Regions from separate parts of the Paenibacillus segetis genome, predicted to be linked through region 4. Evidence: predicted binding sites of a transcription regulator. Region 4 holds the regulator's gene; each other region holds the start of a gene.

Region 1 (8,349 bases), on a different contig from region 4:
CATGCAGATCAGAAAGATCAATTGGCATAGCGCTAATAAAGCCATAACAACGGTGAATTTGGCTAAATAAACGGCGGTACGCGAGACGGGGAGAACGAGGAGTTGCTTCCAACCCCCACCCGTATGTTCATATCGGCAAATGAATGCGGAGAACAAACCAGCCATAATTGGCAAGAACAGCATGCCATGGATCAATGACATACTAGAGACCAGAATTGGCCAAGGATCTATCCCTTCGGGGGCTCTCTCAAGAAGTCCAATCAACATGGCGATCAGGGGGCTGGCGATAGTCACGAGCCAAAGATGTGACTTGGACATTTTCAGTGATTCAGCAGATAGTACTCTTAGAAAAGTCCTCATTTTAATCCACATCCTTTCGATTGAAGTGAACCAATCCGATGAACATAATGATGAATCCAAGACAAAGCCCAGCAGAAATAAACCATGCGTTATTAGGACCTGCATATCCCATCGCCGGCCAATTGAGCGGGAACCATTCTGACAAAGTCCCAGCGAATGGGGAGACAAGTGCAGCAGTCACCCCTAATGAAACTGGCAAGGCCTGATTTCGGAAGCTCAGCGAGAGCCAGAGCTGAAGAGCTAGCATTGGTAGCGCCGCGAAAAAAGGGAAGAAACCCAGTTTGATCGTATCGGCGATTAGCGGAAAAGAAAACCCAAAGCCAAAAGCCAATCCGAGTATTATCGTTGCAAGCGACAGTAGGATGCAAGAAACGGATAATAGAATAACGCATAGCGTGAATTTTGCGCTGAAGACGGCGGTTCGTGAAATCGGCAGGGCGAGTAATTGTTTCCAAGAGCTCATTTGATGCTCGACATTGGCTACTAATGAAGCGATGAGTGTACAGCCGAGATACAGGGAAATGGGGACGAAAAATGAAATATTAGTGATTAAACCTCCCCACAGATCATCGGCATATTGTTGCTTCATATAATCGAAGCGGAGTCCGAAATTGAGCGCCTGCATAGCGATAATGCCGATGGGAGCTAGAAAGACTAGGAACCAAATCCCTTTCTTACGAATCTTCAGGAAGTCCGCTGATAATGAGCGAATCATCATTGGACTCCTCCCTCCCCGATCACCTGCATGAATATATTTTCTAGTGATTTTTTCTTTTGCTCGACACGATAGATTTCATGTCCGTTTTCTACCAGTCGTTTAACCAGAAGAGCAACCTGCGGATCTTGCATTCCAGGGAAGGTTAGAGTTCCTCCTTGCAGCGTTCCGACTGCTCCTAGGTCGCGAGCTAACCATAGGGCTGACTCAGGTTCCGTGACGACCAGCTCCATATCGTGAATAGACTGGAGCAACAGGTTCTGAATAGTATTCTGGAAGACCATTTCCCCTTGAGAAATAATGCCGACCGTATTAGCCATTTGTTCTATTTCTCCTAACAAGTGGCTGGATATTAACACTGTAATACCGTGTTGTCCTGGTAGACTCTTAATGAGCTCGCGAATTTCTTGAATACCCGACGGGTCCAGGCCGTTCGTCGGTTCGTCTAGTATAAGTAGCTCGGGATTACCCAGCAGAGAGGCCGCAATGCCTAACCGTTGTTTCATGCCAAGGGAGTATCCTTTGACCGGACGATGTGCTTCCTTACTTAAGGAAACGATATCGAGCACTTCATCAATACGCGATTTTGGTACACCTAAGATTCGGCGAATCGCTTCAAGATTGTCAATTGCGTTCAAGTGGCCATAGTAGGAAGGGTACTCCACCAGTGACCCAATCCGGCGTAGAATATCTAATTTGTCTTTACGTAGATCCTGGCCGAATACTCGAATCGTTCCTTCTGTAGGCTGAATCAGACCAAGCAGCATGCGGATGGTGGTCGTTTTACCTGCTCCGTTAGGTCCGAGGAACCCATAGATATCACCTTTAGCGATTTCAAGATTTAAGCCGTTTACAGCGGCGCGTCCACGGTATTTTTTAGTCAAATTCTTTGTTTGAATGATCATTTCACTCACAATTTATCACCTCGATATGCATCATATCGTCCTAAGTTTAAAAGTAAGGGTCAGCCAAGTTTAAATTTAGTTTAAAAAAAATGAAAAAAGCCCTGATTCCTACAGCTGTAGACTGTAGAGAATCAGGGCTTTAGTGCAGACAACAGGAATTAGCAGGAATTCCTCCAGTTAAGTCCGTCCTGTTTAACGCTAAGGGGGACTTAACAGGAATTTCTCCTGTTAATCTCGCCGATAGGAAGAGGTAGAATGAGATATGATAGAAATAGATGGAGGAAATCCAGCTAAAGTGGGGGAAAGTAGAATTTCTCACTAAATTAACGGGAGTTTTTCCCTCACATAAGAGAACAATAACCAAATGTGTTTAGTAATCACTAGAACTCAACCGGATATATATAGATCGAAGTCCCCTCACTTGATGATTCCGTATCTCGAACGAGCCCCATTTCGCGCAGCAACAAGTCAACAATGGGTAGCCCCAGCCCGGCACCTTTGGCGGGAGAACTTGAACCCATACCTGGGCCGTGATCAGAGATGACCAGTGCTGTTCTTCCTTGCCATTTCTTTACGGAAATTCCTACATAACCACCCGTGCTAGCGTGACGCACGAGGTTCTGGAATAAGTTATCGAGCACGCGGCGAAGTCCCGGTTCGTCCACATTCCAATGTAGGGGTTCGTCATCGGGGAGCTCAATATCGGCTTCAATACCTGACTTTTCCCAGACGGGATACCAAGCAGCCGCACTCTCACGTACGATTCGCAGTATGTCTTGTCTCTTTAGAGATAGGGCATATCGACCACTGGAGAGTAAATTATAGGACAACAAGTGATCGATGAGTCCGTCAAGATCCCCGATCTTAGACTCCATGAGGGAAAGTGATTTTTGTCCCTGCTCTGATAATGGTTCTTTGGAGATGGAATAGAGATGACTGGCTAGAACCGTTAACGGAGTCCGTAAATCATGAGAAAGATTGCTGATGAGGCTTTTACGAAGTTCTTCTTCCTCATGCTCCCGCATTCGGCTACCATTCAAATCGTCAACCATATGGTTAAATGCCGTCTCCAAGCGACCGATCTCGTCCGGTCTGCCCTCTTGGATAGGGGTAGGAACGCCATTCTCCCCCGTATAGGTCATGGCTGCTTCGAGCCTTAGTAAACGCCGTCGGATATCGCGGAAGAAGAGGTAGGATAAGAGAATGAAGGATATCAGCATTAATGAGAATAAACCTATATAAATACGAACATCGCTAGGCTGACTTGCTACGGTTTGTTTCAAAAACTTACGTGGTAACTCAAATACCATGAATCCTTTTTTTGTTTCTTGATGATCACCGATAAAGGCAACAATGGTTAATGGATCGGAGTTGACCCTTTGCTTCATGAAAGCAATGGTGTCTTCAATGGACCAATTCGTAGGTAACGCTGCTTGCTTAGGTAATTGAAGGCGAGTTGTCCCTTCCGAATCGACCCAGAAGAGAGAAGCGTCGGGATATTTTTGTTTCAACTCTTCTAGTCGTTTGTTTATATCTTCCGGTGTTGAAGTAGCGAGTGCCAGGGCTTCATTGTGCCATATAGTTTCAAGCTTTGCCGAGGATTGATAGATTCTATTCTCCACGATTGGGATAGGGGGATAAAGTATACGGTTGATACCCCAAGAAGCCAGAAGGCTGAACGGAATAAGGACAGGTATAAATAGGAGTGCCGCAGCAATAATCAGGATAAACCTGGTCAGTAACGAGCTGCGCAATTTCTTTCTTGGTTTTAGTTTCATGACCTCACCCTATAACCGATCCCACGTATCGTCTCGATAATCTCGGGAACGGCCGGATCGCGTTCAATTTTTTCCCGTAAATGACGAATATGCACCATTAAGGTTTTGTCTCCATCCAGATAAGACTCTCCCCATACCGCCTCATAGATTTGCTCTTTCGTCATGATTTGCCCCATGTGGCGTAATAAATAGCTAAAAATATAAAATTGTTTACCGGTTAAGACAATTTCTTCTCCAGTATCTTGATTCACAATTATATTCTCCTTCTCATGAAAGAGCAGATGCTTGATTTTGAGCGGCTCAGGTGATGGAGATCCTGTTCTTCTTAATAGCACCTCAATACGTGCGACCAATTCATCAGGGTGAAAAGGTTTGGTCAAATAGTCATCAGCAAACTGAAGCCCCTGCAACTTATCATCAATCGAACTCCGAGCAGATAACATTAGCACGGGGAGCAGAGGGGATTGTTTCTTAAGACGTTGCCCAACCGTAAATCCATCGAGTCCGGGGAGCATGACATCTAAGATGACCAATTGGCAGGAGGTAGCTTCCTCCAGAGCACGATCGCCACTCGTGAGCCATGTTACTACGTAACCTCGCTCTTGTAGATTCCGGCAGACCCAGTCACCGATTTCAGGATCGTCTTCTATATATAGCAAATGTATATTCGTTGTATTATTCATTGAGCGTATTCCTCCTAATGTATCTATTGTGGCAAATTTACTATTAAAAATAAACTACTTACTGTAAACATTCTGCAATTTGTGATTGCAATCACAAGGTCGTGCTACGGCATGTGCTACTTTTTAAGTGAGAAAGGTTATCAATAGAATTTGAAGGGAATGTAGGTGGAGTCATATGAGTAATAGCATCGATTTGCGTAAAACCGTATACGAGTTATGTTCAGCCGATCCCAAAATCATGGACATGATGGTAGAGCTCGGTTTTGAGCAATTAGCCTTGCCTGGCATGCTGCAGAGTGCCGGACGTTTCATGACTATTCCCAAGGGAGCTAAGCTTAAGAAAATTAAACTTGAACATATTAAATCGACATTCCGAGCGAACGGTTATGAGATAGAGGAATAGATGGTTACGATGAATTATCGTGAAAGAAGAGCGGAATGAGCCATTTGAATCTGGAGAAGCGCTAGCGTTCGCCTTTGCAGCCGAATTATTACCTTGTAGGGTGTAAGAAATCAGATCATCTGGCTGCAACAGCGATCGAAAGATCAAACGGTTTACGTAGCGGATAATTTCTTTTTTATAAATATCAAACTTTGAGGAGGAATCATCATGAGCGAATTGATCAATAATCGCGAGTATTTGGTACCAGAGCAAGGTCGTCGTCAAGAGATGCTGAAGGAAATCATGAAGGATCTGCACGCAGGGAAAAGTGTTGATGAGGTGAAGGCGCGTTTTCAGGAAGCTGTGGGTGACGTAACTGTCGAGGAGATCTCCGCGATGGAGCATGCTTTAATGGAAGAAGAAGGAATACCGGTATCTGAAGTGCAGCGGTTGTGCTCCGTGCATACGGCCATTTTCAAAGGATCAATTGAAGAGATTCATCGTTCGTCGAAGCCGGAGGATCAACCCGGGCATCCGGTGCATACGTTCAAACTAGAGAATCGTGAAATCGAACGGTTAGTTAATTTCAAGCTGCAATTGCATAGTGACAAGTTCCGCGTAGAAGATAGCACCGAAATGATTTATAAATTACTGGATGATTTGAACCTCTTGTTAGATATCGATAAGCATTATAGCCGTAAGGAGAACTTATTGTTCCCCTACTTAGAGAAATACGGCATTTATGGGCCTACGAAGGTGATGTGGGGCGTTGATGATGGAATTCGCGCGATGATTAAAGAAGTTAAAGGCAAATTAATGAACTATGATGGGGATAAGGAAACCTTAAGCATTGATTTAGCCCGTATTATTTCAGAAGTCAATGAAATGATTTTTAAAGAAGAGAACATTTTGATACCAATGGCACTAGGGAAATTGACTGAAGATGAGTGGGTCAAGATTGCGGAAGAGAGTGAACTAATTGGCTTTTGCCTCGCAACTCCCGAGTCGAAATGGATTCCAGAGCGGGTTCCAATGGTAGGCGTGGAATCAGGCGAAGTGGTAGAATCGGACGAACAAGGTGACGCGAAGCAGATGCGTCAAGGCTTCGTCAAGTTCGACACGGGCATATTATCTATGAAGCAGTTGGAAGCGGTAATGAACCACCTACCCATTGACTTAACCTTCATTGATGAGCATGATGTTGTACGTTATTTCTCACACGGTAAAGAACGGATATTTGCCCGGACCAAAGCAGTGATCGGACGGACGGTACAGAACTGTCATCCACCGCAAAGTGTGCATATCGTGAATGAACTACTAGCTGATTTTAAATCGGGTAAAAAGGATAGTGAGGATTTCTGGATCGCGATGGGTGATAAATTTATCTATATTCGTTATTTTGCTATTCGGGATGCTGAAGCCCAATATATGGGAACTTTGGAGTTCACGCAAAATATTGCCCCGATCCGTGCACTAGAAGGGCAGAAGCGGATTATGTCCTAAGCAGCATCATAGCCATCTTGAATCTCGTCTTAGCGAGTTTCGGGGTGGCGTTTTTTTGTCCTCCTGTGATCTAGATCATTCCCCAAAAGCCTTATGATTACTGGGTTTACGATTACCGCCGTCTCTTGACCGAAAGGGTGGGTTCGCTTATAGTTGGTACGTAGGATAAACAATTTTATTAGAGAAAAAGGTGGCTTGTGAAATGTCTGAAAAAATCTACATTGGCGTTGATCTAGGCGGAACGGCGATTAAAGTCGGCATCTGTAATGAAGAAGGACAGCTTCTTCATACCTATGAGGGACCAACTGAGACCGAGAAGGGTTCCGATACGGTTGTTAACAATATCGAGAAATATGTCCGGCTTATTGTGGAACAATCACCGTTTGATTGGGAGCAAGTAGCAGGTGTCGGTGCAGGGGTTGCTGGCTTTACTAACGTACGCGAAGGGATTATTATTTTTGCGCCGAATGTAGGTTTGAAGGATTTACACATTCGTGAAATTCTGGAAGAACGTTTAGGCAAGCCGATCAAAATAGACAATGATGCTAACGTTGCTGCACTTGGAGAAGCTTGGGGCGGTGCAGGTAAAGGCATCGATAACTGTGTTTGCTATACGCTGGGAACAGGCGTTGGTGGCGGGATTATTATTAATGGCAAAATATATCAAGGCTTCTCTGGTTTTGCCGGAGAACTTGGTCATGTCTCCGTAGTTCCAGATCTGGAAGCGATCCAATGCGGCTGTGGCCAAATGGGCTGCTTAGAGACTGTCTCCTCTGCAACTGGAATTATCCGGATGGCTAAAGACGCAGTAGCACGCGGGGATCGTACTTCACTAGCGCTCGTAGAGAATATCATGGCGAAGGACGTATTTGATGCAGCCAAAGAAGGCGATGAAGCAGCGATTCGCATTGTTAACCGTGCAGCCTTCTATATCGGCAAATCGCTTGCAGCAGTAGCGGCTGTCCTTAATCCAGAAGTCTTTATTATCGGCGGTGGGGTTTCCAAAGCAGGTGACATCCTATTTGACGAGATTCGTAGTGTATTTGCGAAGCTTACTCCTGCACCGATTCAAGAAGGTTTGAAGATTGTTCCCGCAACATTAGGTAATGATGCTGGAATGGTCGGAGCTGCCGGACTGTTCATCCGTTCTTAATAAGAATATATAGAGGATTAGGAGAATTTTGCGGGGAGGGAAATGTATGCCGGATAAGGAAGACACCTCAGTTGCTTCAGTTGCTAATCTGATTATTATCACAGGGATGTCAGGCGCAGGTAAATCTCTTGCAGTAAGAAGCTTGGAAGACCTTGGCTTTTTTTGCGTAGACAATCTGCCACCGGTGCTAATTCCCAAATTTGCTGAACTAATTGAACAATCTAAAGGGAAGATTGCCAAAGTAGCGTTGGTTATCGATTTGCGCGGCCGTGAATTTTTCACAGCTTTGTCGGAATCGCTTGGATACGTGAAGGATCACTTTACGATTAATTGCGAAATCTTGTTTCTTGACGCGTCGGATTCTATTCTCGTTCAACGTTATAAGGAGAGCCGCCGTCGTCATCCACTTGCACCGGAAGGTATGCCTTTGGAGGGTATCAATCTGGAACGCAAAATGCTGGATGAGCTGAAGATATCCGCTACCCAAGTGATTGATACTAGTAACATGAAGCCGGCTCAACTTAAAGAGAAGATTATTTCAAGGTTTTCACATTTAGAGAGCAGCACTTTATCCGTCAACATTACATCCTTTGGATTTAAATATGGCATACCAATCGATGCAGATCTTGTATTCGACGTTCGGTTTTTGCCTAACCCTCATTACATTGAACAGCTACGACCAAACACAGGACAAGACAATGATGTATATGAATATGTTATGAAGTGGCCGGAGACGCAGCTGTTTTTGACCAAGTTGCTCGATATGCTGCATTTTTTGCTACCTCAATATCATAAAGAGGGTAAAAGCCAGGTCATTATTGGCATCGGCTGTACGGGTGGAAAGCACCGTTCAGTGGCGATTGCCGAATA
Region 2 (8,349 bases), on a different contig from region 4:
GTCCGTCACATTCTCATTGGATTCCAAGATGCGGAAGGCAACGAGAAGTACACAGACGAAGAGGCTCTGAAATTAGCCAATGAAGTCAAAGCAAAATTGGACAAGGGTGAGGATTTTGCAGCTCTAGCCAAGGAGTACAGTACCGATGCTGGTTCCAATGCCAATGGTGGATTGTATGAAAATGCTCAAGTAAGCCAATGGGTTGAAGAATTTAAACAAGCGGCACTAACTCAACCGATCAATGAAATTGGTGATCCAGTTAAGACAACATATGGTTATCATATCGTTCGTGTAGAATCACGGACTGAGAAGAAATTTGAGGATCTGACCGACACTGAGAAGGATTTGCTTAAGACGCAAGTAGCTTCTGCTAAATTGGACGAGTTCATGTCTGGCGAGTTAGAGAAGACGATCATCAAGAAAATCGACCTACCTAAGGTTGAAAAGGAAACTGAAGGAACAGAGGGTACTGAAGGTACTGAAGGTTCTGAAAACACAACAACACCGGAAACTGGAAATAATGCAGGAACCGAAACAAATACAAATACGAATAGCGGTAAATAATTTGGTTTAGGGAAGTCCAGGTATGGTGCAGAAGGCAGCGCGGAGACATCCGCGCTGCTTTCTTGCCCCGTCCCAAAGATTACGCTTTCAAAACGCATTGCAAATGGATGAATAAGTCGATGGAAAGGGATGAATACTATGGTTAGAATCACAGTAATCGAATCCCACCATTTCTTACAAAACATCACATAGCTGTCTTAAACGAAGTTCATCAAGATGAATTTTTTTATGCCAGTGATGTTGGAATAATGAGTAGGTTAGTGATATCCGTCTCATAAGTAATCAGTAGTTCAATTCAAAACTTCTTAAGGAAAGCGGGGCAACATGAAAATGAAAGCTACTGGAATTGTACGCCGTATCGATGATTTGGGCCGTGTGGTAATACCGAAGGAAATCCGTCGTACCCTACGTATTAGAGAAGGAGATCCACTGGAGATTTTTGTGGATCGCGATGGTGAGGTCATCTTGAAGAAATATTCACCAATCGGTGAATTAGGTGATTTTGCCAAGGAGTACGCAGAGTCCCTTTATGAAAGCACGGGGCATATTACGTTGATTTCGGACCGGGATACATTAATAGCTGTAGCCGGGGCTTCCAAGAAAGAATACTTGGATAAGCAGATTAGTTCGATGCTGGAAACTTGTATGGAAGGACGTAAAATTCTTGTTGAGGTAAACTCAGGATCTTACGAAATTAACAAAGACCATCCGGAGAATATTTCTTCTTTTGTCATAGCGCCTATCATTTCAGGTGGAGATCCGATTGGTACAGTGATTCTCTTGAACAAAGATGATTCCGTCAAAATGTCGGATCTTGAGTCCAAAATGGCCGAAACGGCTGCGGGTTTCTTAGCTAAACAAATGGAGCAGTAATGTCTCTTGACATAACCTATCTGTTATTCAAACACACTCCCGCTCATCGGGAGGGCCACGATGCCTTCCTGATGACACGGGAGTGTGTTGTTTTTGCAATGAATAAGGTAAAGAAGCTGCTCCAACTTTTACGAGGAAGGGAATTCAGCATATAATGGAATTTGGAATGTAAGCCATTATTATAATCTCTTTCGTAAAGTAGGTAACGCATGAAAGAACATGTTCAAAAAGTAGGCGGATCGAAGCTCCTTAAAGGGGCAGCGGTACTTAGTATAGCTGCGATATTTACGAAACTGCTCGGTATGCTGCAGAAGATCCCGATGCAAAATATTGGGGGAGACATTGTTTTTGGTATTTATAATACCGTCTATCCCTTCTATACGATTCTGATTATGCTAGCGACTGCAGGCTTTCCGACGGCGATTTCTAGGTTTGTAGCGGAACGTCATGCTGCAGGTGAAGAGGCAGGGAAGCGTGAAGTCATCAGGATGGCAAGCCTAGTTATGACGATTCTAGGCGTGGGTGGCTGCCTGCTCATGTATTTTGGGGCACCATTTATATCGCGGCTGATTGGGAGCAACCAATTGATTCCAGCTCTAAAGAGCTCCGCCCCAGCATTATTGTTTGTTCCGCTGAGCGCGGCTTTACGCGGCTATTTCCAAGGTTTACAGGACATGATGCCAACGGCAGTCTCTCAAGTGACGGAACAGGTCGTTCGGGTCGCGGTTATGATTATTTTATTACTGTATTTGAGTGGCCTAGGTTCTACTGATGCAGTGATCGCTGGAGGTGCCTTGGCAGGCTCGACTGCGGGAGGAATCGCTGGACTCTTTGTTATGTTGATGTATTGGCGCAGTTATCGCAAGCATGAGGGTACTATGCTTGGTGCGACGAACTCTCCATCACGGGGAGCTTCGTTACCGGAGCAGGGACAAGGCTGGCCGTTGCTCCGCTCCATGTTGAGTTACGCGATACCAATCTGCCTAGCATCGCTGGCTATACCACTAATTAGCCTAGTCGATACATTTACACTACCAAGACTGCTTCGAGAGAGCGGTGGCGAGATCGAGACGATGATGGCGGTTGGTGTATACAACCGGGGAATTCCTCTAGTACAACTAGTGACGATGATCGCAACTTCGCTTTCCGTGTTGTTTATTCCCGCTATGGCGGAATTAAAGATGAAGGGTGATCATGAAGGAATCCGGCGGCAGTCTACTGTAGCACTGCGCTGGTTCTGGCTGATCGGACTGGCTTCCTCTATCGGATTAGCTATGTTGGCTAAGCCGATCAATGTCATGCTGTACGGCGATGATGTTGGCAGTGGCACGATGGCTTGGATCGCTTGGACAGCCGCTCCTGGGGCGCTCGTCACGGTGTCGGCGGCCCTCCTGCAGGGGTTAGGCTACGCCAAGGCACCCGCGCTGCACCTGCTCATGGCAGCGGCGATTAAGCTGGTACTGAACGTGCTGCTCGTGCCGCAGTTCGGTGACGATGGCGCTGCCATCGCTGGCATCGCCGCCTACGCTGTAGCGGCAGCGCTGAACCTTGCGCTGCTACTACAGCGCGCAGGGCTCGCACTGCGCGTCCGCGATGCGCTGTTGCGGCCGGGCGCCGCGGCATTGGCGCTTGCCGCTGCGCTCGCGGCGCTGCGCCTCGCCGGAGCGGAGCTACCGCCAGGCCGGCTGGCTGCGGCGGTAGAGGCCTTGCTCGGCGTGCTGCTCGGCGTAGCCGTGTTCACTGCGGCGGTGCTGCGCACGCGCCTGCTGAGCGAGGCTGAGCTGCTGGCGCTACCACGCGTCGGCCCTAAGCTACTCCGCGTGCTGCGACGACTACGGCTGTTACGCTAGGCATCATCATGAAGCGTCGTTGTACGATTTAGTAAACGACCGGGACTAGTGGTATAGTAGTTACAAGAATTTGGCCCACTTTTTTTCTAAGGTAAATATAAATTGTGTATCTCTCTAATATTTGCCGCCTATGTTAACTGTGGGATAGGAGTGTGAAAGAATGAGCGGAAACATTACAGTAATCGGCTTAGGCTCGGGCGATCCTGATCGATTGACCCTGGGAAGCTTGAAACAGCTTCAAAATGCGCAGCAGCGTTTCGTTCGTACAAAAGACCACCCGGTCGTATCTTGGTTAGAGGAGACGGGTGTGAGCTTCTCATCGTTTGATACCGTGTACGAGGAGAAGGCAGATTTCCCTTCGGTCTACGAGGAAATCACAGAGCGATTAATCGCGAGTGCAAGGGGTAATGATATTGTATACGCGGTTCCTGGGCATCCGATGGTAGCGGAAGCTACGGTGAAGTTATTGCGGAGCCGTTGCCCCGAGGAAGAGATTACACTGAGTATCATTGGGGGAGAGAGCTTCCTTGACGAAGCTTTTCTGCGGTTTGGTTTTGACCCTATTGAGGGTTTTCAATTGCTCGATTCTTCAGGATTATCGCCTGCCAATATAGATCCGCGGATGCATACGCTTATTGGACAAGTTTACGACGTCTTTACGGCTTCGGAAGTGAAGCTCAGCCTGATGGAAGTGTATCCTGATGATTATGAAGTTGTCATCGGACATGCACTTGGTGTAGCGGGTCAGGAGCAAATGATTAAGGTACCGCTCTATGAGCTTGATCGGACGGAAGGGTACGGTAATCTGTCTCTCGTATACGTCCCAGCGAGTAACGATGATAGTTTGCGTATTCGTAGTTTTCAAAGGTTACATGAGATTGTCGACATTCTCCGTAGCCCAGAGGGTTGCCCGTGGGACCGTGAGCAAACCCATCAATCGATTCGTAAGAATCTAATTGAGGAGACCTATGAGGTGCTAGAGACGATCGATGACGATGATCCCGATCATATGCGAGAGGAACTCGGTGATTTGCTGCTGCAAATTATGCTTCACTCGCAGATGGAAGAGGAGACCGGCGCTTTTACCGTATATGATGTGATCCAAGAGCTAAATGAAAAACTAGTATATCGTCATCCTCACGTATTTGGAGAATTGAGCGCAGAGGATGCTGAGGCAGCGCTGAATAACTGGGAGGCCATGAAGGCTGAGGAGAAGCGGCGGAAAGGAATCGAGCCAGAGAGACTTTCAGTACTGGATGGCGTACCTCGAGATTTGCCAGCTTTGATGAAAGCATATAAACTACAGAAGAAGGCGGCCAAGTCAGGGTTTGATTGGGATCATATTGATGGCGCGTGGTCCAAGATCGAGGAAGAATTGGGCGAACTTAAGGAAGCAGTGCAAGGTGGGATGGATCCATTAGAGCAGACACGAGAGCTTGGGGATGTGTTGTTCTCGATTGTGAATGTAGCTCGGTTCATCGGGGTTGATCCCGAAGAGGCGTTGTCTCTGACCATTCTTAAATTTGTGCGACGGTTTAATTATGTAGAGGAAATCCTACGTGAGCGTGGCAAGACACCGAAGGAGAGCAACTTGGCTGAAATGGATGCTTTATGGGATGAAGCCAAGAACAAAGGGATACAATAATCGGCAGAAAATACTAAATTTCGTCTATTTTTGTGAAAAAAACAAAAAAATTATCTCTTTGGAGCAGGAATTCGGGCTTTAAGAAAGAATAATCATACAAGATATTATTGTGGTTATACGGAGCCTTGGCTTCTTATACAACTACAGTATCACCTATTTTCTTAACTATTGGGAGGCATTATTAATGAACAAGACAGACCTTATCAACAACATTTCCAGCAAAAGTGGCTTGACCAAAAAAGACGTTGAATCTGTATTGAACGGATTCCTCGGTGAAATAACCGATGCTCTTGCAGGCGGAGACAAGGTCCAATTGATCGGCTTTGGTACTTTCGAAACTCGCCAACGTTCAGGTCGTACAGGCCGCAACCCACAAACAGGTAAAACGATCGAAATCCCTGCATCGAATGTTCCAGCTTTCAAAGCAGGCAACAAACTTAAAGAAGCTGTAAAATAATGCGTCTTGATAAATTCCTGAAGGTGTCGCGGTTAATCAAGCGTCGCACGGTGGCGAAGGATATTTCTGAACAGGGAAGAGTCCTTATCAACGGGCGTGAATCCAAACCGAGTAGTACGGTTAAAGTGGGCGATCAAATCACCGTTCAATTTGGCCAAAAGCTGGTGACGGTTGCTGTCGAACGACTCGCCGAAACAACTCGTAAGGAAGACGCTGCTACCATGTATACCTTGGTTAAGGAAGAACCAATTGTGAAGGATAACGGTCTAGACTGGTCCTAAATGATTGTGACTGTACAAGATAAGAAGCATGTCTCTGTTAATCAGAGATGTGCTTCTTTTGTTTAAGAATAGGCAATGTATACGATGAAACTAAAAAATGCAAAATTCCCTCTACACAAATACCCGAATAATGGTAATATATAGTTACTAACCTCTGATTATTGCTGTTATAAAGTTCTACCTAATCTGACAGCAAGATTGTATTTGTCTTCATGGCACTGCATCATTGCCTGCTTCTGAGACAACCCCTCTGTTTACACACAAATACTCCTTTTGTGAGACTGCGATTTTTGACTAATCCAACCAAGATGTATAACAAAGCCCGATTTTTATGCGCAATGCTTTAAAACACCTCATCAAGTGAAAAATTTCACAATTATTTCATTCATCTTTTGCTTGGAACCCCATAATGTAAAACAACTGAATATGAAACAAGGGTGATCGCTGATGAAACAGTTGGTACAAAAGCTGTACTCTTGCGGAGAACTGTCCCAAGAGGAAGTCGTCCATCTGCTGCATAATCTTGGCCCTGAGTCTCGTGATGAGCTTTTTCGTTATGCCCACATGAAGCGAATAGAGCGATATGGAGATAAGGTATTTATGCGCGGTTTGATCGAGTTTTCTAGTTTCTGCAGGCAGAATTGTCTGTATTGTGGACTTCGCGCAAGCAATGTAGCAGCCGAAAGGTATCGTTTACAGCCAGTGCAGATACTAGATTGCTGTCAGGAAGGGTACGACCTTGGATTTCGTACGTTTGTCCTGCAGAGCGGAGAGGATTATTGGTATACAGAGACAATCCTTGTTGACCTAGTTAGGTCCGTTAAGGTGAGATTTCCTGATACGGCGCTCACTTTGTCCATTGGGGAACGGGACGAAGAAACATATCAGAGCTTGTATGAAGCGGGTGCGGATCGTTTTTTACTTCGTCATGAAACCGCTTCCCGAAATCTCTACAAGAAACTCCATCCCACGATGTCTTTTGACAATCGACGTAAGTGCCTGGCGACACTGCAGCGAATCGGCTATCAGGTGGGAGCTGGTTTCATGGTTGGGTTGCCTGGTCAGACCGTAGCGGATTTAGCAGAAGACCTCTTGTATTTAAGAGCTTTGAACCCAGACATGATCGGCATTGGTCCTTTTATTCCTCATGACGATACACCGCTAAGAGATGAGAGCGCCGGTTCGCTGGAAGACACCTTAGTGATGGTTGCCCTCGCTCGCCTGTTTGTGCCGGATGCGCTTATACCAGCTACGACAGCCCTTGGCTCCTTGGATGTAATGGGTAGGGAAAGAGCGTTGAAGGTTGGAGCAAATGTAGTTATGCCGAACTTGTCACCTGTGACTGTTCGTAAAAAATATGCCCTGTATAACAACAAGATCTGCACCGGAGAGGAGTCGGCAGAGTGTAGACACTGCCTTGAGCTTCGCATTAGAGCAGCGGGCTTCTTCGTGGATATGGGGAGGGGGGATAGTCTTAAGTCGGTTACAGTCAAACCATAGCAGGAATCGTTTTATCCCGCAGATACATGTGAAAATTTTCTCAATCAAAACGTAGAGGAGAAATGGAGAATGAGCATATTGACCAAAACAAATGAGCTCTGGTTTTTCGAAATCCGTCTGGAATCCATCGGCGGGATGGGAGCTAATTTAGCTGGAAAAATGCTGGCGGAATCCGGGGTGCTGGGGCTCGGTTTAAATGGGACTAATTTTTCGTCTTATGGCTCGGAAAAGAAAGGGTCTCCCGTCAAGAGTTTTGTACGCTTCTGCCAACCTGATGTTGAAATTCGTGATCATAGTCCAATTGAGCAGCCGGATGTGATCGGTTTGTTCCATGAAGCGCTGCATACCACCGTCAATGTATTAAGTGGATTGAAACCGGGGGGTGTCGTCCTGGTAAATTCGACCCGGAGCTTTGAGGAGATTCGGCGCGATTTACAGTTTCCCTATGGAACACTTGCCTTGATTGATGCGATGGGCATTGCAATTGATGAGCGCACTAGGGTGAATACATCTATGCTGGGTGCTCTTTTCCGCATCTGTGATTTTCTAGATCCAGATACGATGCGCCAGGTCATTCGCCAGACATTCGAGAAGAAATATCCGCATTTAGTAGAGCCTAATTTACGCACGTTTGAGCGAGGATATCAGGAGGTAAGATTTCAGACGATTGAAGCACTCACTGATGCCGCCGGCATGAAATTTGAGCGGCCGGAGCCTTTGCTTGGATATGAGACACAGGTACTTGGGGGACTTATTCGCACACAAGGTAACAGCATGCTGAAAGATTTGAGCGGCTCACGCCAAGGTTATTTACCTGAACTAGATTTAGCTTCGTGCATTCATTGCGCTAATTGCGATTCGGTTTGTCCTGATTTGTGTTTTGTATGGGAGTCAGGGGAGGACAAACGGGGGCGGCAGCAGATGTTCTTGAAAGGGATTGACTATCAATATTGCAAGGGCTGTTTGAAGTGTGTGGAAATCTGTCCGACGGGGTCATTGTCATCACTCCGGGAAGAGGTCGGGTACGCCGACAATCACCGCGTTGCCCACGTATTTAATTAAGCTTAGGGAGGACTATTTCTATGTCGATAACAGAAGACAAAATTTCTGCCTTAGCATTGGCAGAGCAACTCGTCGCATTTGAGTCGGGTAACGAAGCCGCAGCGATGGCTGCAACGC
Region 3 (8,349 bases), 180 kb from region 4:
AAAAAGTTACATCGAACCGTGGAAGGTCCGGTTAATTACATCAAGTTGTTGCTCACGAGTCAATTTAATGAAGTTAACGGCATAACCAGATACACGAATGGTAAGTTGCGGATAGTTCTCTGGGTGCTCCATTGCATCCATCAATTGCTCACGGTCAAATACGTTAACATTCAAGTGATGTGCATTACTACCGAAATAGCCATCCATCATGGATACCAGATTGGATTTACGTACTTCTTCTTCTTTACCCAGTGCTTTTGGCACGATGGAGAATGTATTAGAAATACCATCCAAGCTGTGCTCATATGGAAGTTTAGCAACGGAACTCAAGGAAGCGAGTGCGCCTTTCTTATCGCGACCATGCATTGGGTTAGCACCTGGAGCAAACGGTTCGCCTGCTTTACGTCCATCTGGTGTAGTTCCTGTTTTCTTACCATAAACAACGTTAGACGTAATTGTCAACACAGATTGTGTTGGCATAGCATTACGATACGCTTTGTGTTTACGGATCATACCCATAAATGTTTCTACCAATTCAACAGCGATTTGGTCAACTTTATCGTCGTTGTTACCGTAGCATGGGTATTCTCCTTCAATTTCGAAGTCAACAGCAATACCATTTTCATTACGGATTGGTTTTACTTTTGCATATTTAATTGCACTCAAGGAGTCGGTTGCTACAGACAAACCGGCGATACCACAAGCCATGGTGCGAAGAATATCGCGGTCATGCAGAGCCATTTCGATCCGTTCGTAAGAATATTTATCGTGCATGTAATGGATGACATTAAGAGTGTTCATATATAGTTTAGCTAGCCATTCCATCATCGGTTTGAAACGTTTCATAACTTCATCATATGTTAAATATTCAGAAGTGATAGCTGGGAATTCAGGTCCCACTTGCACACCAGACTTCTCATCTTTACCACCGTTAATAGCATACAGCAAAGCTTTAGCCAAGTTCGCACGAGCTCCGAAGAATTGCATTTGTTTACCGATTTCCATTGCGGATACGCAGCAAGCAATACCATAGTCGTCGCCATAGATCGGACGCATCAAATCATCGTTCTCATATTGAATGGAGCTTGTTTCAATGGATACTTTTGCACAATATTTCTTGAAGCCCTCAGGTAATTTCTCAGACCAGAGCACTGTCAAGTTTGGTTCCGGTGCAGGTCCCAAGTTATATAGAGTGTGCAAGAAACGGAAGCTGTTCTTTGTTACGCGAGTTGCACCAGTTACAGACATACCACCGATGGATTCAGTTACCCAAGTAGGGTCACCACTGAACAAATCATTGTAGTCTGGAGTACGCAAGAATTTAACAATCCGCAATTTCATAACGAAATGGTCAACTAATTCTTGAGCTCCTTCTTCTGTCAATGTTCCTTCTGCAAGATCACGTTCAATGTATGCGTCAAGGAACGAAGATACACGACCAAGGGACATTGCCGCACCATTTTGTTCCTTAATAGCTGCTAGGTAACCGAAATATACCCATTGAAATGCTTCTTTAGCAGTATTTGCTGGTTTGGAGATATCAAAGCCATGAGCTACTGCCAATTGTTTCAATTCGCCAAGTGCACGAATTTGTTCAGATAGCTCTTCGCGAAGACGAATAACATCTTCATCGATTACATCAACTTCAAGGCTCTTTAACTCTTGTTGTTTTTGTTTGATTAGGAAGTCTACACCGTATAGAGCAAGACGACGATAGTCACCGATAATACGTCCACGTCCGTATGCATCTGGAAGACCTGTGATAATACCAGCCTTACGGGCAGCTCTCATTTCTGAAGTATATGCATCAAATACGCCTTGGTTATGCGTTTTGCGGATATTCGTAAACATGTCTACAATATTGCTAGGAAGCTCGAATCCGTAAGCTTTACAAGCATCGATCATCATTTTGATGCCGCCAAATGGTTGAATGGAACGTTTGAAAGGAGCATCAGTTTGTACACCGACGATTTGTTCCTTGTCTTTATCCAAATAACCTGGAGCATGTGATACGATCGTCGAAGGTGTGTTAACGTCTACGTCAAGCACGCCGCCAGCTTCGCGTTCTTTCTTAGTCAGATCCGATACAATTTCCCATAATGCTTTTGTGTTTTCAGTTGCACCTTGCAAGAATGATTCATTTCCGGTGTAGGAAGTAATGTTACTGTCGATAAAATCGCGAACATTAACTTCTTTCATCCATTTACCTTTTTTAAAACCTCTCCAACTCGACTGTACTTCTTTAACTTCTTGGATTTCTCTTTCAATCACCGACATCTTTATTCCCTCCATTTATATTGTTTGGAGTACGCGGTTTGAAGGATATGTTCCGCGTCTCATGATCCCTAAAATTTGTGATGTTTTTCACAACTTTGTCACTGATAATTCCAACCTATAATAATAGCTATCAATGAACAAGGAATCATTTATGCTATTATCATATAACAATTACTATATAAGCAGTGTGACAAATATCACTTTTGGAGTGATATTTGTCACCTTTTTCAAACTAATTGTTCACTTATTCTTCAAATCTTCCGTAGAACGCGTCACGGTAAACTTCAGCTAGTTCGGTAACCAATGGAAGCTTAGGATTAGCTGTAGTACATTGGTCTTCAAAAGCACGGTCTGCCAAGTAATCTACGCGTGATTCGAAATCTTTCGGATCGAAACCAAGTTCTTGGAAAGTTTCAGGAATTCCAAGTTTCTTGTTCAAATCGCGGATAGCTTTGATCAAGCTCTTAACGCCTTCTTCTGTTGTACGAGCTGGCAATCCCAAGATACGAGCAATTTCTGCATAACGCTCGTCAGCAACGAAGTGAGTGTATTTAGGGAATGCAGCAAATTTAGTTGGTTTCTTAGCATTGTAACGAATAACGTGTGGCATTAGAATTGCATTCGTACGTCCGTGCGCAGTGTGGTATTGACCGCCCCATTTATGCGCCAAGCTGTGATTGATTCCTAGGAATGCGTTGGCAAAAGCCATACCAGCCAATGTAGATGCGTTATGCATTTTTTCGCGAGCAAGTTTGTCGCCTGTCAATGCCGATTTTTCTAACCATTGGAATACCAGTTGAATCGCTTTGATCGCAAGTCCATCTGTATAGTCACTAGCCATAACGGATACATAAGCTTCAATCGCATGTGTCAATACGTCCATACCAGTGTCAGCAACAGCGAACTTAGGCAAGCTGTATACGAATTCTGGATCGATGATTGCAACGTCTGGAGTTAATTCGTAATCCGCAAGTGGATACTTCGTGTTACCATTTTCTTTGTCTGTGATAACTGCGAATGATGTAACTTCCGAACCTGTACCCGAAGTTGTTGGAATCGCTACGAATTTTGCTTTTTGTCCAAGACGTGGGTATTTATAGATCCGTTTACGGATATCCATGAATTTTTGTTTCAAGTTGTTAAAGTCTGTGTCTGGATATTCGTAGAACAACCACATACCCTTAGCAGCATCCATTGGAGATCCGCCACCTAGTGCAATGATGCAGTCAGGTTGGAATTTTTCCATCATTTCAGTACCACGTTGTACTGTTGTAGTCGATGGATCTGGCTCAACATCCGAGAATACTTCGATAGCTACTGGTGTTTGACGTTGACGAAGATAATGTTCAACTTTTTCTACATATCCTAGTTTAACCATCATAGGGTCAGTTACAATCAGTACGCGAGTAATATCAGGCATTTTCGCAAGATATTGAGTGGACCCTTTTTCAAAGTAAATTTTGTTAGGAACTTTGAACCATTGCATATTCACAGTACGACGATTCACCCTTTTCACGTTGATTAGATTGATAGCCGTTACGTTCGACGAAGTCGAGTTACGTCCATAAGATCCGCAGCCAAGTGTCAGCGATGGCAAGTTTGTATTATAGATGTCACCGATACCACCTTGCGAAGAAGGTTGGTTGACCAAGATCCGGCATGTCGGCATACGATCGGAATATTTTTGAATAATTTCTTCATTATTAGAATGAATTACCGAAGAGTGACCCATACCACCGAAATTAACAACTTCAAGTGCACGTTCGATACCTTGTTCAGCGTTCTTCACTTTGTAGCAAGCTAGAATAGGGCTTAGCTTCTCTGCAGAAAGTGGATATTTAGGTCCAACACCTTCAATCTCAGCTACTAGAATTTTAGTTCCAGCTGGTACGCTGATTCCGCAAATTTCAGCAATCTTCGTTGCAGGCATACCTACGATTGTTGGATTCACTGCGCATTTGTCTGCAATAATAGCACCTGCAGTCAATTTTGCTACTTCTTCTTTATTTACAAAATAGCATCCGTTTGCGATCATTTTCTTCTTCACTTGATCGAAAATCGGTTCTTCGATGATAACTGCTTGCTCAGAAGCACAAATCATACCATTATCAAATGTTTTGGATAGAATCAGGTCGTTAACAGCTTGATCCAGATCAGCAGTTTTCTCAATGAAGCATGGTACGTTACCTGGGCCTACACCTAGTGCTGGTTTACCACAGCTATAAGCCGCTTTAACCATTGCAGATCCGCCAGTTGCAAGAATGCAAGCTACGTCTTTATGATTCATAAGTGCGTTGGTACGATCCATCGAAGGATTCTCGATCCACTGAATGCAATTTTCAGGAGCCCCATGTTTCACTGCTGCTTCTAACAAAATCTTAGCTGCTTCAGTACTACATGCTTGAGCAGATGGATGGAAACCGAAGATGATTGGATTACGAGTCTTGATTGCAATCAAGGCTTTAAAAATTGTAGTTGATGTTGGGTTAGTTGTTGGTGTAATACCCATGATGATACCCACTGGTTCAGCAATTTTTTGGAAGCTGTCATATGGATTATCTTCAATAACGCCTACCGTTTTGTTGTTCTTAATGCTGTGGTAGATATACTCTGTTGCGAACATATTCTTAATGATCTTATCTTCATATACACCACGACCAGTTTCTTCAACAGCCAATTTTGCCAGGTGCATGTGTTTGTCGAGTCCTGCCAGTGCCATAGCCTGTACGATATCGTCAATTTGTTCCTGGTTCATTTCAAGGAAAGCTTCCGTTGCTTTATTTGCCTTGTTAATCAGACTTTGAATGTAATCCTGTGCAGTAGGTTCTGCCTTTGTCGTCACTTCGTTTTTAATCGCCATCTCTCTCATCCTCCTAAGTATTGGTAGCGGATCGACCTTGGAAAGTTTCGTGAAAATTTTCACTTACCAGTTCGCCCTGCGAAGCTTTGTGCTTCTCTTTATGAATAAAGCATATCACATGAATTACGTCTTGTATAGTGAAATATTTCACATACTATAAAGAAAATGAAAATATTTCAATTACGTGAGTGTATTTTCATGTATTATTTACAGAAAAAGTATGTTTAGCAAGATGAAGGCCTTACAAAAAATAGTCACTTTTTTTCCCTTCTATAAAACGTCACAAAATGATGCATCATAAAAAGGCTATCCGATTACCTTGCATGTTTTTCCAATTGAAAAAATAAAGTGAAATTAGTCACAATGTTGAAAATTCGACACTTTTTCACGCTTGAAATGTCCCTCAAAACTAAATAAACAGGTTATAATTAATTTAAAATTTTCAGAAAAATTTGGAGTACAAAGGGGAAATAACTGATGAATGAAATGATGAATGCTGCCCTGCCCCGTGGGAATACGAGTTGCTTCTCAGAGCAAAACTTCAATCGACTTCTCGTGACCATGAAAGATAAGGCGTATCCAGAAGGAACGCATTTGTTCTGGGAAGGCGACTTTTCCGATAAACTGTTCTATATTAAGCGCGGACGCGTTAAATTAACCAAATCAACCGACGAAGGCAAAGAACTTATTCTCTATATGTATGGCCGCGGCGATATGGTCGGTCAAGCAGATCCATTCTTTAGCACGAAGCACAGTTTTACGGCTGAAGTTATTGAAGATAGTGAAATTGGAGTTATTGAGCAAAAAGATCTAGAAATTATGATCTGTCAGCACTGTGACTTTGCCATTGACTTTATGAAATGGATGGGTATCCATCACCGTCTGACTCAAACGAAATTCCGCGATCTCATGATGTACGGCAAACCAGGTGCTCTCTGCTCCACACTCATTCGGTTGAGTAACACATACGGCGAGAGAAATGGTGACACAATCCTAATCAACAAGAAGATCACGCATACGGATTTGTCCAACATGATTGGAGCAACTCGCGAAAGTGTAAACCGGATGCTTAGTGATCTGCGTAAAAAAGATGCTTTGGAATATGAAAATGGGATGATTGTCATTAAGGATCTTGTTATGTTACAGGATATTTGTCACTGTGAACTGTGTCCTAATGAAATTTGCCGAATTTAATGTATGGTGCCTGGAAATTATCTGTTTCATGTCCTGTATATGCAAAAACAAGGTTGGGGGGATGTTACCCTCAACCTTGTTTAATTTATAGTTCTATTTTTTTCTCACAGGGGAGATAAACCAATAAGCCATTCCAACGAATACCGCTCCACCCACCATGTTGCCGAGGGTAACCGGAATCATGTTGTGCATCCAGCCTGCGATCGTAATCGTATCCGGATGATTCGGCAAAATCAAGGACAAGCTAAGCAATGTCATATTAGCTACGCTATGTTCATATCCACTAGCGATGAACGCGTATAGACACCACCAGATCAAGACAAGTTTGGAGATATCATCTTTGGCCCGATTAGCCATCCATAGGGCAAGACAGACAAGCCAGTTACACAAAATGCCTCGGAAAAACAATTCTGAGATCGGAGCTGCCATCTTTTTGGCTGATGCGGCAAAGATAAGATGTTCGGGAGCGGCGGTCTTAAATATACCGCTACCTACTACAAGCAAAGAGAGCAACACTGCACCTGCTAAATTACCCAGGAAAACTATAGTCCAGTTCTTAGCTGTATCCCTCACTGTAGTTCTTTTTGCGAGTGTACTCATTGTAAAAAACATATTATTGCCCGTAAACAGTTCGGATCCCGCAAATACGACAAGTGTGAGCGCAAGCCCAAACGACATCCCCATCAATGTCGTCTGGAACGGTGATTTGACTGCTGCAAGTGGCGCACCAATACTGAATATCAATATAATCCCCAGCCCCACATAAGCCCCAGCTAACATGGCAGCAACGATATATCGCGGTAAGCTCTCATTCATCTTCTCTTTCTTTTTTACTGCCGCTTCAATGATGGTCTCCACATTTTGTGTGAACATTCCGGCCTGCCTCCCCAAACTCTTATATGATTACTTAATTAATCAACGGCTTAGGTTATACCGCCAAAAATTCTGACGTAGCAACCCATACTTGACCATCTTCCAATCTCACAGGATATGTTTGAACCCTTCCGTTATCTGGAGCTTGAACATTCCCGGTCTCCAGATCAATTTTCCAATCGTATAATGGATCGTATAAATAATGACCTGATACGATGCCTTCAGCCAGCGGTCCACCTTTGGGGTGTGGACTCTGATTCCGTATAGCAAACACATTGCCGTCTGAAGTGCGGAATACCGCGATCTGCAGCCCATTTAATTCAATTACACGGCCTACTTGTATCATAAATTGATCCAGTGAACCAACAGGATAGAACGCTTCATTTGATAAGCTCATATTCATGACTCCCTTCTCTCATACCGCTATGATAAGCCTACAACTTAATGACTGACTTCCAATCGGTGGAACATTCTATTGCGACTCTTATCATCACTTAGCATCTTTTTCCAAGGATCTTCAACTTGCTGAAGTGCAAATTCGATCCGATTTACAAGTTGCTTGCGCGAATCCATGTTATCTACAATAACTGCTTTGATCTCTTCGAGCCCGATCCGCTCTACCCACTCGGAAGTTCGCTCTAGATAGTTGCCCGTCTCACGGTAATGTTGAATGATAGCTGAGCAAATATCGATCAATTCTTCGTCCGTCTTCACCTTGCAGAAAGAATCCGCGAGACGAGCTTTGATCCCGCCATTGCCACCAATAAAGATTTCCCATCCACCATCGTTACCGACGATGCCGATATCTTTCGTGCAGGATTCAGCACAGTTACGTGGGCAGCCGTTGACTGCCATTTTAAATTTTGCCGGAAGATCGAGCCTTTCGAACTTGCGTTCCAGCAGTGCTCCCATACCCATTGAATCTTGTGTACCAAAACGACAGAACTGTGAGCCTACACAGGTTTTTACTGTGCGTAGTGACTTGGCATAACCATATCCCGATGGCATATCAAGCTCTTGCCAAACCTTCGGCAAATCTTCTTTCTTCACACCAATTAAGTCAAGACGTTGGCCACCTGTCACTTTTACAACTTTGACATCATATTTCAAGGATACATCTGCAATCTTCTTCAATTCCTCGGGTG
Region 4 (8,349 bases):
GTATGCACCACTCCGGTAAGCTACAATTTGGGAATCAATTGACATCGCTGTTGTAACATAAAGGAAAAGTCATTCCATTAGCGATGCGATCATCCGACAAGCGGAGCGCATCGCTTTGTTATATAATTGAATTAATCATTGTGTAACCGTTGTAACTTGTTGAAATGTAGGTTACGTGTGCACTAATTTTCAAAATTGCATTCTTCTGTTATGCTGTAAAAGAGACTGCAATGAAAGGGACTTATGAACTAATGAAATATGCCGTACTCGATTTTGAAACGACGGGTAACCAGCCCTCCGATGAGATAATTCAAGTGGGGCTTGCCATTATAGATGAAGATCTCTCAGTATCCAAGATATATTCTTCCTATGTTAAGCCGAACGTAGCCATTCCACCGTTTATCACGGGATTAACAGGCATAACAGAAGATGATGTTAAGGATGCGCCAGATCTTGATATGGTCATGATGGAAATGGTTCCTTTGCTTAATGATGTAGTGCTCGTTGGTCATAACGTGGCCTTTGATTTTAATTATTTGCAGAGCGCATTGGATAAGACAGGATATTTACCTTTTACCGGTCGAATTCTAGATACGATGGACTTTTTGAAAATTATTTTTCCTTCGCTAACTTCTTACCAACTTGGTCAAGTCTCCTCGGAATTTGAAGTACAGCATGATCGTCCACATCAGGCGGATAGCGACGCTTTGGCTACAGCTCTTATTTTTATAAAGTGTCTGGAGGAAATTTTCGGTCTGCCGCTGCTCACTCTGCAACGATTGTCAGATCTATTTGCAGGTGAAGATAGCGATTTAGGCTGGTTTTTTGATGCCATGTTACAGGAGAAGGAACGGCAATTTGATGCTAATCCGAATGTCTTCACTTATTATCGCCAATATGCGCTGCAAGTAGATGATTGGATGGAGATGATTCCTCCAAGATATGGTATCGACAGTAATCCGTTGTCTATGATGACATTTGAGCAATTTATGGATGAGATTCGGGAGCGACTGCGTGCCAAATTACCGCAATATGAAGAACGTGAAGCGCAGAACATCATGCAAAATGAAGTGATGCAAGCGTTTCAGGAAGACAAGCATCTCTTGGTTGAAGCTGGAACAGGAACAGGCAAGTCACTTGGATATCTTTTGCCTGCCATTTATCATAGCGTGAAGCAAGATGAAAAGGTAATGGTTAGTACGCATACGATTAATCTCCAGGAGCAACTGCGAGAGCGTGATATTCCGTTATTGACAGAAGTGGTTCCTTTTCCGTTTCGGGCTGCAGTTTTTAAAGGTAGACAGCATTATTTGTGTTTGAGAAAATTTGAACATAAAATTAACAGAAGAGACTTTGCAACACCCAAAGAAGATGTCATGATTGCCGCACAAATGATCGTATGGCTGACGCAAACCGAAACCGGGGACGATGAAGAGCTCAATATGGGCAATCGAGGCGGAGACTTCTGGGAGACCGTAGCCAGTGAATCAGATTCTTGCCTTGGACGTGCTTGCCCATGGTTTCGTAAATGTTATTACCACAGGGCTAAACATGAAGCTGGAATCGCTGATGTCGTCATTACGAACCATTCGAAATTGTTCACCGATATTCAAGCCGGGCATCAATTACTGCCGAGTTACGAGCGACTTGTTATCGATGAGGCTCATCACTTGGAAGATGTTGCAGGTAAACATTTAGGGCTTCAATTAAAGTATTTTACTGTTGTGCATACCTTGACTCGCCTGTATAAAGATAGCAAGACAGGGCAGTTACCCAATCTTAGAGGTCTACTCCAGAGTGCGAAGAACGAAAAAGCTTCAGGATGGTGTTCTTTGATCGATAGCATGTATCACTCTCTAATCGAGGTGAAGGAGAATTGGGATAAATTGAGTGAGATGCTCTTCACTCTCATGCCTGACCGTAGTGATGCGGCTCCAGGAGATCCTGGTCAATTCGTTCTTCGATTGCTTCCAAACAAGAAGCCTAAGGAATGGGATGTTGCTGCTGATTTGGAGAACCAGATTTATGTTGCTTTGGGCGATGTTATTCGCAAAGGGGAACGTATACTGAGTGAAATCAAAGATGAATCTGATGATTTTGGCGCCGAAGGTTTAATGACGGACATTAGCGGTTTATTGAAAGATGCCGCGAATGAACGTGAAGGACTACGTTTCTTCATCAAACTGGATGACGACGAGACAGTGTATTGGATTGAGGGCAACGGTAGTTACCGTAGTCGGTCCTTACAAATCTTTGCCGTTCCGATCGATGTGAGTGCACAATTAAAGTCATATTTCTTTGATAAAAAGAAGAGTGTTGTGATGACCTCGGCCACTTTGTCGGTCGATAAATCTTTCCAATATATGATTGAACAACTTGGACTTGAGGAGGCTGCCTCCGAGGATCGACTGTTTACATCGATGCTTCCGTCCCCTTTTAATTATCGGGACCAAGCATTACTAGTCATCCCAAGGGATTTTCCAAGTGTTAAGGGAAGCGTAGGTGACGATCATTTTGTCAGTACGCTTGTACAGTCTCTTGCCGACACAGCAATCGTTACTCGGGGGCGTATGCTGGTATTATTCACATCTTACCGAATGCTACGGCAGGTCTATGATCCCCTTAAAGAGCTTTTATCTTCTGAGGGCATCACAGTTATAGGTCAAGGTATGGATAGTGGCAATCGTAGTAAACTGACCCGTAGATTTCAGGGGCAGAGTGCCTCCGTACTGCTCGGAACGAGCAGTTTCTGGGAAGGGGTGGATATTCCAGGCGAAGCTTTAACAAGCTTGGCAATCGTCCGTTTGCCTTTCCAACCTCCCAACCATCCATTGATTGAAGCGAAGAGTGAACGGCTTCAGAGGGAGAAGAAGAACCCGTTCATGAAATTGTCTGTGCCTCAGGCGGTAATCCGCTTTAAGCAAGGCTTTGGACGATTGGTCCGTTCTTCGCAAGACCGAGGAATTGTGGTTGTTTATGATACGCGCATCTTGGAATCCTACTACGGAAAATACTTTTTATATTCATTACCCGGACCGAAGATGGAGCATATGCCACTTGGACAGATGGTTCCTCGTATTTCGGAATGGCTGATTGCTGAAGAACAAGAGGGTTCTTCATTAGCGGATTAGGAGGAAAAAGGCATGAAATCAGAAAAAATCTCAGATGCGGTAGTACGAAGACTACCCGTATATTTACGTTTTCTCAATCAATTAAGTCAGCGGGAAGTACCGACGGTTTCTTCACAGGAGCTTGGTCAGAAACTGGCTTTAAACCCTGCTCAAATTCGTAAGGATCTTGCCTATTTTGGAGATTTTGGTCGAAAAGGGATTGGTTATGATGTATCTTATCTAATCGAGAAAATACGTCAAATTTTGAATTTAGACCAGCCAATAAACGTAGCTTTGGTCGGAGCAGGTAACTTAGGGCAAGCGTTATCCAATTACAATGCATATTTGAAAGATAACATGAAAATTGTTAGTATTTTTGATGCATTCCCATCGAAAATAGGTACCCAAATTAATAATATTACCGTACAGCCGATTGAGGAATTAAAGGAGACGGTAAAGGCAAATAACATTCGCATCGGAATTATAACGGTTCCAGACACGGAAGCTCAGCGTGTAGCGGATGTGCTGGTTGAAGCTGGAATTGAGGCGATTTTGAATTTCGCTCCGACTATCCTTAAGGTTCCACCAGAAATTCGAATTCATGGTGCAGATTTTACAACCGATCTACTCAGCTTGGCTTACTATCTAGAAGGAAAGGAACATTTATCTGATGAGTCATAAATTATTGATCAAGGACGGGACATTTGCGGTCATGAATGATGCTTGCCCTGTGCTTCATGGTTATATGTTGATAGAAGACGATTTGATTACCTATATCGGTGAAAAATTGCCTGAGGGAACTGAAGGCGCAGAGATCTTTGATGGGAAGGGGCTTTTATTTCTTCCAGGTTTGGTTAACACGCACGGTCATGCGGCGATGTCGTTACTTCGTGGGTATGGGGATGATTTAGCCCTTCAAGTGTGGCTTCAAGATAAAATGTGGCCAATGGAAGCCAAATTTACCGGTAGTGATGTCTATTGGGGAACCTCTTTGTCCGTGCTAGAAATGCTCAAAGGTGGAACAACGACCTTTCTAGATATGTACGACCAAATGGACCAAGTAGCTAAAGTAGTGGAAGAGTCAGGTATTCGTGCCGTTCTGATGCGCGGAGCAATTGGGCTGTGCCCAGAGGATGTGCAACGTCAAAAGCTAGCAGAAGCTGTGAGTTTTGCGAAAGACTGGCACGGCAAAGCTGACGGACGAATCACAACTATGATCTCACCGCATTCGCCGTATACTTGTCCTCCTAATTTCTTCGAAAAGTTTGTACAGGCTTCTCATGACTTAAATTTGCCGATACATACTCATATGTCGGAGACTAAGGCTGAAGTTGAGCAGAACGTAATAGATTTTGGTGTACGTCCAGTTCAGCATTTGCTTAATATGGGGATGTTCTCACGCCCATCACTTGTTGCGCATGGCGTTCATTTGACGGATGAAGAAATTGAAATTTTAAGTGCTCACCAGGTAGGGGTATCTCATAATCCTGGTAGTAACCTGAAGCTTGCTAGCGGGATCGCTAGGGTACCTGAATTGCTCAAAGCAGGAGTTACTGTCTCACTAGGTACAGATGGTGCAGCCAGCAATAATAACCTCGACATGTTTGAGGAGATCCGTTTAGCCGCGTTGATTCATAAAGGGGTATCTGGTGATCCGACCGCGATTCCTGCTTTGGAAGCATTAAAGCTAGGTACAGAATATGGCGCTAAATCAGTTTTTCTTAACGATACGGGAAAATTGGTACAGGGAATGAAAGCTGATTTTATAGCTCTTAATACGGAGCAGGCTCATTTTCTACCAAGAACCGATTTCATTTCGCATGCAGTGTATTCAGCAGGGGCAAAAGATGTTGAGCACGTGTGGGTAAATGGACAGCAAGTCATTAAACATGGGGCAGCACTGACCATTGACGAAGAGAAAGTACGTTATGAAGCACAGGCAGCTTTTGAAGGGCTTTTGTCTCGTTAAGTGGATACTGAGGCTTCATAAGTCTGAAACGGGGAGAGGAAGAGAAGGGTGAAGAAGAGAACCAAATGGATACTGCTCTCTGTCCTGACCCTGCTGCTCGTGCTCTTTGGGCTTCATCGCTTCTACATTTTTATCCAGCAGGATTTATGGAATGGTGAGAAGGCTGCAGTTGTGCGAGCAGAGCAGGAAACCGGTATAAAAGATGTAGATAAAATATGGAAATCGGTTTGGGATGAAGTGTGCTGGGTCGTCAAGGGTAAAGACGAATCTGGACAGGATGTAATGGTCTGGCTGCAAGAAGGGAAAGAAGCACGCGTGTCACCAGTCTCTGAGGGAACTACAGAGGCTCAGATCACTAAGATAATTCATGAACGCTTCCCTACCATCGATATTGTTAGATTAGTTCCGGGTATTTACGACACTAAATTAGTGTGGCAACTTTTCTATAAAGAGAAGGCGCATCACTATTATCGTTTCTACGATTTTAATAGCGGAGAACCGCTATCGGAAGTGTTTACACTGCCGAATCGATAAATTATGCGGTTAACTTAATTAATCAACAAGCCACGCGTTCGAATCTCTTAGAGAACATCGATAACGCGTGGCTTATTTTGCGTGTAATGACATAGATTTCACAACTAGTTAAAACTTTTTCAATTAAAATTTAAATTATAGCCACAATTTCAATCGAAGTGGTATATACTTTGTGATATACTTTTACTTGTTAAATAGATATACAAATTAGTATAAATAGTAATGACGGTGTGATATATCAATTGTAAATATTCATTATTATAGATTCAATATTATATAAGGGGGACAATATAGTGAAACTTCGTACATGGCCGATCGTTCTAACAGTTGCTGCATCAGCGCTGCTATTGTTTGGTGGATGGTTTGCTTATCGCCAGTGGGCGGTTGAAGATCCCCTAAAGAAACTGGTGACGGGGTATGAGGGCGTTAATACTGTTCAATTCGATATTACCCGTAATGAGGTTGATTTGAAACTGGGATTGAAACCAGGAACCGACATTAGTGGTTTGGTCAAATATATAGAGCGAGATGGAAAAAAACTTATCGGCAATCGAACGATAAAATTAGATGTTGTAGATGACTCATCACCTGCTTTGGACAAGTTGTGGGAACAAGTACTGTTTCCGGTGGCACAGGCAATGGAGAATAAACAATATACCGAGATTACAGCTGCTTTGGAAGAGCTAGAGCAACAAGATAGCTCGGTAACAGCTAATGCAGAGATTGATGAGAACAATGTGTATATTACGATGACAGATGGAACTAATAGTAAGTTCATTATCTTGCCACGGGTTCCGCAGAAATTGGGGGTATGGCCCAATGCGTAAATGGATGCTTGAAGTTGCTATTGGATTTGTGCCCGTGCTACTGATTTTTATGGCTTATATTGGAGTAAACATTCTACCGATTGTTTTTGTTCTTGCTTTGCTTGCAGCATTATTTGTATTGACTAAGCTCCGTGGCGGGATTGCGGTTGGGGCTTTACAAGGCCGTAATCGCAAGAAAAAGGTGATTGACAAGCTAACATTCGAAGAAATCGGTGGACAGGAGAGCGCCAAGCAAGAGCTTAAGGAAGCACTTGATTTCTTAGTACGTCATGACGAGATCAAGAATTTTGGCATCCGACCTTTAAAAGGCATTCTACTGACCGGTCCTCCAGGGACAGGGAAAACGTTATTAGCAAAAGCCGCTGCGCAATATACGAATTCAGTGTTTGTTGCGGCTTCTGGTAGTGAATTTGTTGAAATGTACGTCGGCGTCGGTGCGGGTCGCATTCGTGACCTATTTAAGGATGCTAGGACGCGTGCTACCAAAGAGAATAAGGAAAGCGCAGTTATATTTATTGATGAAATCGATGTGATCGGTGGGAAAAGAGAAGGTGGCCAGCAGCGGGAGTATGATCAAACGCTCAACCAATTGTTGACCGAGATGGATGGTATGTATTCATCGGAAGCACCTCGAATTTTGCTTATTGCTGCAACGAACCGTAAAGAAATGCTGGATAGTGCTCTATTACGTCCGGGACGATTTGATCGACATATTCAAGTTGATCTTCCTGATAAAAAAGGACGGCGTCACATTCTGGAGCTTCATGCGAAGAATAAACCGCTGGAAGACAATATTAATCTAGATAAGGTTGCTGAGGAATCCTACGGCTTCTCAGGTGCTCAGCTGGAGAGCGTAATGAATGAAGCAGCCATCTATGCCATGCGTGATGAGCAGAATAAGATTGCACAGCGCCATATGTCGATGGCAATCGACAAAGTTATGCTGGGTGAGAAGACAGATCGTGAATCGACGATTGAAGAGAAAAAACGTGTGGCGATTCATGAATTGGGACATGCTGTTGCTGCTGAGGTTGTAGCGCCGGGCAGTGTGAATCAAGTTGTCCTGAGTCCACGCGGAAGAGCGCTAGGATATGTACGGCATAATCCCCAGGAAGAGAAGTACCTTTATACGAAAGCTTATTTGGAAGGGCAAATCATGATTGCATTGGCAGGTGCAGCAGCTGAAGAAATTTATTATGGAGGCCGCAGTACGGGCTCGAGTAATGATTTCGAGCAGGCGTTGAACATGGTTCGCACGATGATGACTTCAGGATTGACCTCTCTAGGCATCGTCAACATGGACATGGTTACTACGGAAGTATTAATGAATGAGAATGCGAAGATCTTAGACGACTTGTCTGCCAGAACGAAACAACTCTTATTAGATCATTCTGCGGCCTTTGATAAATCACTTGACATCCTTCTTCGAGAAGAACGACTCTCTGGGGAACAATTTCGATGTCAATTTCGTGACAGTACAACTTTACCGGCATAAAACATTATGCCGGTTATTTTTTTTTACTTTTTCTTCGTGCTAAGATATTATTATATGTTGGGTATAAAACATTGTATTATTCGACATGAAGGGTACAATATATGTAGAGAAGACGAAAGGAAGGATCGACTGAATTATGAACTTCAAAAGAATAGGTGTCATTGGTGGCGGAACGATGGGCCAAGGCATCAGCGAAATGTTGGCGGCAAAAGGCCTGGATGTTCTACTTGTAGAAGAAACTCCTGAAAAGTTAAACTATGCTTACAGCATGATCGAAATGAGTTTAGATAAGCAACTCGAGAAATGGGCAATTACTAAGGCGGAGAAGAAACTTATATTATCCAAAATCCATAAAGTTACTCATTTTGCCGAACTTGGTACCTGCGATATGGTCATCGAGACCATTTCGGAAGA

The links. Region 4 encodes Rex, which represses fermentation and respiration genes when NADH is low (regulators of the CRP and FNR family bind a similar motif). Its sites were predicted from a motif close to TTGTGAAATATTTCACAA; they were not measured.
Region 1: IEW05_RS21145 (DUF1858 domain-containing protein) is a predicted target of Rex. The motif match lies at 4,521-4,538, and genes of this name have one in related genera.
Region 2: hydE ([FeFe] hydrogenase H-cluster radical SAM maturase HydE) is a predicted target of Rex. The motif match lies at 6,029-6,046, and genes of this name have one in related genera.
Region 3: pflB (formate C-acetyltransferase) is a predicted target of Rex. The motif match lies at 2,353-2,370, and genes of this name have one in related genera.

What each region holds. Positions count from the first base shown of each region.
Region 1 covers NZ_BMFT01000004.1:36,335-44,683, forward strand. Annotated here, with positions in the region: gene IEW05_RS21120 (ABC transporter permease) at 1-360, opposite strand, end outside; gene IEW05_RS21125 (ABC transporter permease) at 362-1,078, opposite strand; gene IEW05_RS21130 (ABC transporter ATP-binding protein) at 1,075-1,989, opposite strand; gene IEW05_RS21135 (sensor histidine kinase) at 2,361-3,758, opposite strand; gene IEW05_RS21140 (response regulator transcription factor) at 3,755-4,441, opposite strand; gene IEW05_RS21145 (DUF1858 domain-containing protein) at 4,617-4,844, shown strand; gene IEW05_RS21150 (DUF438 domain-containing protein) at 5,052-6,326, shown strand; gene IEW05_RS21155 (ROK family glucokinase) at 6,529-7,479, shown strand; gene rapZ (RNase adapter RapZ) at 7,526-8,349, shown strand, end outside.
Region 2 covers NZ_BMFT01000007.1:40,697-49,045, reverse strand. Annotated here, with positions in the region: gene IEW05_RS24545 (peptidylprolyl isomerase) at 1-564, shown strand, start outside; gene spoVT (stage V sporulation protein T) at 895-1,437, shown strand; gene IEW05_RS24535 (putative polysaccharide biosynthesis protein) at 1,647-3,287, shown strand; gene yabN (bifunctional methyltransferase/pyrophosphohydrolase YabN) at 3,448-4,932, shown strand; gene IEW05_RS24525 (HU family DNA-binding protein) at 5,117-5,389, shown strand; gene IEW05_RS24520 (RNA-binding S4 domain-containing protein) at 5,389-5,670, shown strand; gene hydE ([FeFe] hydrogenase H-cluster radical SAM maturase HydE) at 6,118-7,170, shown strand; gene IEW05_RS24510 (2-oxoacid:acceptor oxidoreductase family protein) at 7,240-8,232, shown strand; gene IEW05_RS24505 (thiamine pyrophosphate-dependent enzyme) at 8,253-8,349, shown strand, end outside.
Region 3 covers NZ_BMFT01000001.1:2,724,450-2,732,798, forward strand. Annotated here, with positions in the region: gene pflB (formate C-acetyltransferase) at 7-2,277, opposite strand; gene adhE (bifunctional acetaldehyde-CoA/alcohol dehydrogenase) at 2,522-5,137, opposite strand; gene IEW05_RS12790 (Crp/Fnr family transcriptional regulator) at 5,615-6,331, shown strand; gene IEW05_RS12795 (formate/nitrite transporter family protein) at 6,425-7,204, opposite strand; gene nirD (nitrite reductase small subunit NirD) at 7,260-7,601, opposite strand; gene nirB (nitrite reductase large subunit NirB) at 7,646-8,349, opposite strand, start outside.
Region 4 covers NZ_BMFT01000001.1:2,539,813-2,548,161, reverse strand. Annotated here, with positions in the region: gene IEW05_RS11835 (tetratricopeptide repeat protein) at 1-56, shown strand, start outside; gene dinG (ATP-dependent DNA helicase DinG) at 252-3,131, shown strand; gene IEW05_RS11825 (redox-sensing transcriptional repressor Rex) at 3,144-3,791, shown strand; gene IEW05_RS11820 (amidohydrolase) at 3,781-5,079, shown strand; gene IEW05_RS11815 (cell wall elongation regulator TseB-like domain-containing protein) at 5,128-5,613, shown strand; gene IEW05_RS11810 (hypothetical protein) at 5,907-6,440, shown strand; gene IEW05_RS11805 (AAA family ATPase) at 6,433-7,935, shown strand; gene IEW05_RS11800 (3-hydroxyacyl-CoA dehydrogenase family protein) at 8,072-8,349, shown strand, end outside.